2 regions of the Chelatococcus sp. KU-N122 genome follow, and region 1 is predicted to be linked to the other one. Evidence: predicted binding sites of a transcription regulator. Region 1 holds the regulator's gene; the other holds the start of a gene.
What was found. The regulator LexA, encoded in region 1, represses DNA repair genes until DNA is damaged. The targets are predictions, from matches to a motif close to TGTTCNNNNTGTGTTCNG.
Positions count from the first base shown of each region.

Region 2: the regulator LexA is predicted to act here: its motif matches at 1,635-1,652, upstream of dnaE (DNA polymerase III subunit alpha).

Region 1 covers NZ_AP043981.1:5,690,099-5,693,503, reverse strand. Annotated here, with positions in the region: gene moaC (cyclic pyranopterin monophosphate synthase MoaC) at 1-378, shown strand, start outside; gene ACZ5PO_RS25625 (molybdopterin molybdotransferase MoeA) at 375-1,601, shown strand; gene lexA (transcriptional repressor LexA) at 1,868-2,563, shown strand; gene ACZ5PO_RS25615 (ComEC/Rec2 family competence protein) at 2,573-3,405, opposite strand, start outside.
Region 2 covers NZ_AP043981.1:6,325,481-6,328,885, reverse strand. Annotated here, with positions in the region: gene ACZ5PO_RS28765 (lipoprotein-releasing ABC transporter permease subunit) at 1-690, shown strand, start outside; gene ACZ5PO_RS28760 (ABC transporter ATP-binding protein) at 695-1,387, shown strand; gene dnaE (DNA polymerase III subunit alpha) at 1,828-3,405, shown strand, end outside.

The DNA.
Region 1 (3,405 bases):
CCGGAGACGGTTGCCCTCATCCGCAGCGGCGACGCCAAGAAGGGTGACGTCCTCGGCACGGCGCGGCTCGCGGGCATCATGGCTGCAAAACGCACGCACGAGCTGATTCCCCTCTGCCACCCCCTGCTCATCACCAAGGTCGCCGTCGACCTGTCGCTGGACGACGCCCTGCCCGGCGTCACCGTGCGGGCCGAGGTAAAGGTCAACGGCCCGACCGGGGTCGAGATGGAGGCCTTGACCGCGGTGTCGGTCGCCTGCCTCACCGTCTATGACATGGTCAAGGCTGTCGATCGCGACATGCGCATCGAGGGGATCCGGCTGCTGCGCAAGGAGGGTGGGCGCTCCGGCACATGGCACGCCCAGGACGTCGTCCCATGAAGCCCATGCTGTCCGTCGACGAAGCGCTGCGACGCATCCTCGCCTCGGCGGCGACGCCGACGGAGGCCGAGGATGTGGCAATCGCCGCCGCCCATGGCCGCACGCTGGCGTGCGATCTCGCCGCCCGCCGCACCCAGCCGCCTTTCGATGGTTCCGCCATGGATGGCTATGCGGTCCGCGCCGCCGACTGCCCGGCGCCCGGCGCCACGCTGCGCCTGATCGGCACCAGTGCCGCCGGCCATCGCTTTCCGGGCACCGTCGGGCCGGGCGAGACCGTCCGCATCTTCACCGGCGCCCCCGTCCCGGCCGGTGCCGACACGATCATCATCCAGGAGAACGCCGAGGACGCGTCGGCCGGTCAAGCCGTCCGCTTCGCCACGGCGGCCGAGCCCGGCCGCCACATCCGCCCCGCCGGGCTCGACTTCAAGGCCGGCGACGTCCTGCTCGAGGCCGGCGACCGGCTCGATTTCCGGCGGCTCGGCCTCGCGGCGGCGATGGGCCATCCGACCCTGCCGGTGCGCCGCAAGCCGCGCGTCGCCCTCCTGGCCACGGGCGACGAGTTGGTGCGCCCCGGCCAAGCCGCCGGCGAAGACCAGATCGTCAGCTCCAACAGCTACGCCGTGGCCGCGCTGACGGAGGCGGCCGGCGCGGAGCCGCTCGACCTGGGTATCGCCCGCGACGACAGGGCCGCCCTCGTCGCGGCCGTGGAACGGGCCGGCGCCGCGGCGGCCGACGTGCTGGTCACCCTGGGCGGCGCCTCCGTCGGCGACCACGATCTGGTAAAGGACGCTCTGGCGGACGCCCGCATGGAGCTGGACTTCTGGCGCATCGCCATGCGCCCCGGCAAGCCGCTGATGCACGGCCGGCTCGGCTCCATGATCGTGCTGGCGCTGCCCGGCAACCCGGTTTCGGCCATCGTCTGCGGGACGCTGTTCCTCGTCCCCCTGCTGCGGGCCCTGCAAGGTGATCCGCGCGCCGGCGGCGACAGAAGCATCGCTGTCCGGCTCGGCAGCGACGTCGGCGCCAACGACGCCAGGCAGGACTACCTGCGAGCGCGGGTGACACCGGGCGAAGATTTGCCGGTCGCCACGCCGGCGAGCCTGCAGGACAGCTCGCTGCTCAGGGTGCTGGCCGACGCCGAGGCGCTGATCGTGCGGCCGCCCGGCGCGGCCGCGGCGCGGGCCGGCGAGATCGCGCGCGCCATTCCGCTGATAGGATGTTGAGCTGAAAGCCGGCGGCGCGCTGCCCAGCTAGTTGTTGCAGAACACAGCGAGAACGGCTACATATTGTTCATGCTTTGTTTCGACAAGCGAGTCGAGCCGGCATGAGCATGATGCGGAAACGACCGGGCGGCTTGCGCCGATGCTCGCTCTCGGTGCGAGATAATGTCGTGCTCTAACCTTTTGGAATGGATCGCGGGAGCATTGTGGGCGCCGTGATCTGCGGCCTGCCGATCGGGCGGCCACGAGCGCGACGGGACGGACCGACCATGTTGACCAGCAAGCAGCATGAGCTTCTGCGCTTCATCAATGAGCGTCTCCGCGAAACGGGCGTGCCGCCATCCTTCGACGAGATGAAGGAGGCCTTGGACCTCAAGTCCAAGTCCGGCATCCATCGCCTGATCATGGCGCTCGAGGAGCGCGGCTTCATTCGCCGGCTGCCCAATCGGGCGCGGGCGGTCGAGATCATCAAGCTGCCGGAAACCGCGGGCCCGCAGCCGAGCCGCCGCTTCAGCCCGAGCGTCGTCGAGGGCGGGCTCGGACGCGTCAAGCCGGCCTCGGCCGACGGCGAGGACGATCGCAAGGTCATCTCCGTCCCGGTGATGGGGCGGATTGCGGCGGGCGTGCCGATCAGCGCGATCCAGAATCGCAGTCACACGCTCCAGCTTCCGGTGGAACTGCTGTCGTCCGGAGAGCACTACGCGCTTGAGGTGCGCGGAGATTCGATGGTCGACGCGGGCATCCTCGAGGGTGACACCGTCGTCATCCGTCGTCAGGACACGGCGAACACGGGCGACATCGTGGTGGCGCTGATCGACGACGAGGAAGCGACGCTGAAGCGGCTGCGCCGACGGGGCTCCTCCATTGCGCTGGAGGCCGCCAATCCGGCCTACGAAACCCGCGTGCTCGGACCCGACCGGGTCAAGATCCAGGGCAAGCTGATCAGTCTGGTGCGCCGGTACTGAGCTCGCCGCTCACGGCTCGTCGGCAGCAGCCGTGTCGTCCGGCCCCGGAGCGGCGTCCGGTGCGGCGGGTGCAGGCTCGGGTTTGGGCCTCGGCGCCGGCGCATTGATCCAGGGACGCGATCGGTCCTCGCCGCGTGCGGGGGTGGTTTGCAACACCCCGTCCCCGGCCTTGACTGCGACCGCGCCGGCGCGCGCCAGGCGCGGGCCGTCAAGCACCAGCGCGGCACCGCACGTTGACGGCGCCGCACGCCTGGAGATCACCACGTCGGCCCGCGCGCAGTCCTCCTCGAAGGCGCGCCGGTCGACGATGAAGGCGACGGCGCCGCCGTCAGCCAGGCGGCCGACGCAGCCGAAGCTGTCGCAGCGGGCGCCGGCGCGCAGGGTCGGGTCGGAGGGATGCCTGCGGTCGCCATCGGCCCGCAGCCATTGCTCCACCACGAAGCCGGAGGGCTTGCCGAGGATCAGGAGCCGGCCATCCTCGCCGCGCACGGCCGCCCCGTCCGCCCGGCGATCCACCAGGATGTCCGGCCGTTGCGGATGAGCGGCCAGCAGCAGGCCGACGACGACTGGCGCCAACGCGCCCCAGCGCAGCGCCGTGCTCCATAGCGTGAACCATAGGATGGCGACGACGAAGGCACCGAGGGCCCAGGCCGACATCGCCGGCATGCCGACCGTCGACTGCTCGATCGTCGCGATCAGGCGCGAAGCCCACAGGATCGGCTCGGTAGCGAGCCCCATGACCCACCAGATCGGCCAATCGAGACCGAACGGATAGGCGACCATGCCGGCGACGGCCGAGGGCATGACCACCAGCGAAATGAACGGCAGCGTCAGCACGTTGC
Region 2 (3,405 bases), 640 kb from region 1:
TATCCCGTCAACGGCGTCTTCGAGATCGGCATGTCGGAGTTCGACGGCACCTTCGTCTACATGCCGCTGGCGGAGGCGCAGGCCTACTTCAACCGTGCCGACGACGTGAGCGTGATCGAAGTCTACATCGCCGACGCCGATCAGGTGGACACGGTGCGCCAGGCTATCGAGCGGGGCGTCGACCGGCAGTTCATGATGACCGACTGGCGCACCCGCAACCGCACCTTCTTCGGCGTGCTCAAGGTCGAGCGCAACGTGATGTTCCTCATCCTCTTGCTGATCGTGCTGGTGGCCGCTCTCAACATCGTCTCCGGCATCATCATGCTGGTGAAGGACAAGAGCGCCGACATCGCCATCCTGCGTACGATGGGCGCTACCCGCGGCGCCATCATGCGGATCTTCCTGATCACCGGCGCCGCCATCGGCGTCGTCGGCACGTTGGCGGGGCTGGTGATCGGCCTGCTGCTCTCCTGGAACGTCGAGGCGATCCGGCAATTCCTCTCCAACATGCTGGAGACCAACCTGTTCCCGGCCGAGTTCTACTTCCTGAGCCGTCTACCGGCGGTGGTCGATCCCGGCGAGGTGATCACCGTGGTCATGACCGCCTTCGTGCTGTCGCTGCTCGCCACGCTCTATCCGAGCTGGCGCGCCGCCAAGCTCGACCCGGTAGAAGCCTTGCGCTACGGCTGATACCTTGAGCGCGCCCGATGCCCCCGCCTTGTTCCTGTCGCAGATCGAGCGGTCCTACGCCGAAGGCGAAGGCGCGCTCGAGATCCTGCGTGGCGCCGACCTCGCCATCTGGCCGGGCGAGATCGTCGCCTTGGTGGCGCCCTCGGGCACCGGCAAGTCGACGCTCCTGCATGTCGCCGGGTTGCTGGAAAAGCCCAATGGCGGTGAAGTCTACATCAGCGAGCAGCCGACCGTGGCGCTCGACGACGACGGCCGCACCCGGTTGCGGCGGACCGAGATCGGCTTCGTCTACCAGTCGCATCACCTGCTGCCGGAGTTCTCGGCGCTGGAGAACGTCGTCATCCCACAGATGATCACCGGCTTGGCGCGGAACGAGGCGGCGGCGCGCGCGAGTGAACTGTTGAGCTTCCTCGGCCTTGGGCAGCGCCTCAGCCATCGCCCGGCCGAGCTGTCGGGTGGCGAGCAGCAGCGCGTCGCCATCGCGCGCGCCGTCGCCAACGCGCCGCGGGTGCTCTTGGCCGACGAGCCGACCGGCAACCTCGATCCCACCACCGCCGAGCACGTGTTCTCGACCTTGCTGCAGCTGGTGCGCGCCACCGGGCTCGCGGCCCTGGTGGCGACGCACAATCTGTCGCTCGCGGCGCAGATGGATCGGCGCGTCACCATCCGCGACGGGCTGATCGTCTCGGCCGACTGAAGGCCGGCAGGAATTCAGGCAACCTTTTGTTAAGGGTGCCCGGAGCGTGTGGCTCATCTCGGCTTGTCTCAGGAACAAAACAAGAACATAATAAATTCATTCGCATCGGGAGGCCCTTATGACCCACCTCATCCTTCGCAGCGTCGCCGAGCTTGCCGCCTTGTCGTTGTTCGTCGCCATGATCGGCGTCTGGGCCGGCATCGCCTCGGGCTACTGAAGTCGCCTGAAATAGGTCGAATCAGGCGCCGGGACCAAATCATGAACACCGACCGCCGACGGGGCCTGCGGCCGCCGCTGCCGGCTCTGCGGCGCCAGGCGCGACACCGCAGTCCTGGCTCGTCCACAGGAGAGGCAGCGGCGCCGCTTCGGTGCCGCGCACAGATGACCGATACTCGGCCGGGAGTCTGAGGCCTGTGCAGGCCTCGCTCCGGGGAGCGAACATGGCGAAGATCCTGCGCGACGTCGGCTTTGTGCACCTGCACGTGCATTCGTCGTATTCGCTGCTCGAAGGGGCGATGACTATCGCCATGCTCCACAAGCTTGCGGCGGCGGACCGGCAGCCGGCGCTGGCGCTGACCGACACCAACAACCTGTTCGGGGCGTTGGAGTTCTCCGAGAAGCTGTCGGGCTCGGGCATCCAGCCCATCGCCGGCCTGCAGATCTCGGTGGCCTTCGAGGTGCCGGAGCCGGGTGCCCGGCAGGTGTTGGGCCAGCGCCACCCCAGCATCGTCCTGCTGGCGGCGACGCAGGAGGGCTATCGCAACCTCCTGCGCATCACCAGCCGCGCCTATCTCGACACCCAAGCAGGCGAGGCGACCCATGTGGGTGTCGCCGTGCTCGAGGCCCATAGCGAAGGCTTGATTGCGCTCACTGGCGGCCCGGCCGGGCCGCTCGACCAGGCCATGGCGACGGGCCGCGCCGACCTGGCCGCAGCCCGTCTCGACCGGCTGCAGCCGCTGTTCGACCGCCGGCTCTATGTCGAGCTGCAGCGCCACGGCCTTCCCGACGAGCGGATGGTGGAGCCGGAGCTGCTGCGCCTGGCCTACGATCGGGGGCTGCCGTTGGTCGCCACCGGCGAGCCCTATTTCGCCAAGACCGACGACCATGAGGCCCATGACGCGCTGCTCGCCATTGCCGAAGGACGCGTCGTCTCCGATGAGAACCGGCGGCGCCTCAGCGCACGCCATGCCTTCGCAACCCGGGCCGCGATGGCCGAGACCTTCAAGGATCTGCCCGAGGCCTTGGCGTCGAGCGTCGAAATCGCCATGCGCTGCGCCGTGCGGGCTCGCAAGGCGAGCCCGATCCTGCCGCGCTTCACCGAGGACCTGGACGAGGCGGTCGACCTCCGGCAGCGGGCTGAAACCGGCCTTGCGGCGCGGCTGGGGGCACACGGGCCGGCGCCGGGGCTCACCGAGACCGACTATACCGAGCGCCTGAGCTACGAGCTGTCCGTCATCGAGCGGATGAAATACCCAGGCTACTTCCTCATCGTCTCCGACTTCATCCAGTGGGCCAAGGCGGCCGGCATCCCGGTGGGGCCGGGGCGCGGCTCTGGCGCAGGCTCGCTGGTCGCCTACGCGCTGACCATCACCGACATCGACCCGCTCCGCTTCGGCCTGCTGTTCGAGCGCTTCCTCAATCCCGAGCGCGTGTCGATGCCCGACTTCGACATCGACTTCTGCCAGGACCGTCGCGACGAGGTGATCTCCTACGTGCAACGGCGCTACGGCGAGACGCGTGTCGCCCAGATCATCACCTTCGGCACCCTCCTCGCCCGCGGCGTCATGCGCGACGTGGGTCGCGTGCTCGAGATGCCGTACGGGCAGGTCGACCGGCTGACCAAGCTCGTGCCGCAGAACCCGGCCAACCCGGTCTCGCTGCAGAAGGCGATCGAGGACGAGCCCAAGCTCCAGGCGGCCGCCACCGACGAGCCGGTGGTCGGCCGGATGCTCGCCATCGCCCAGAAGCTGGAGGGGCTGCACCGGCATGCCTCGACTCACGCCGCGGGCATCGTCATC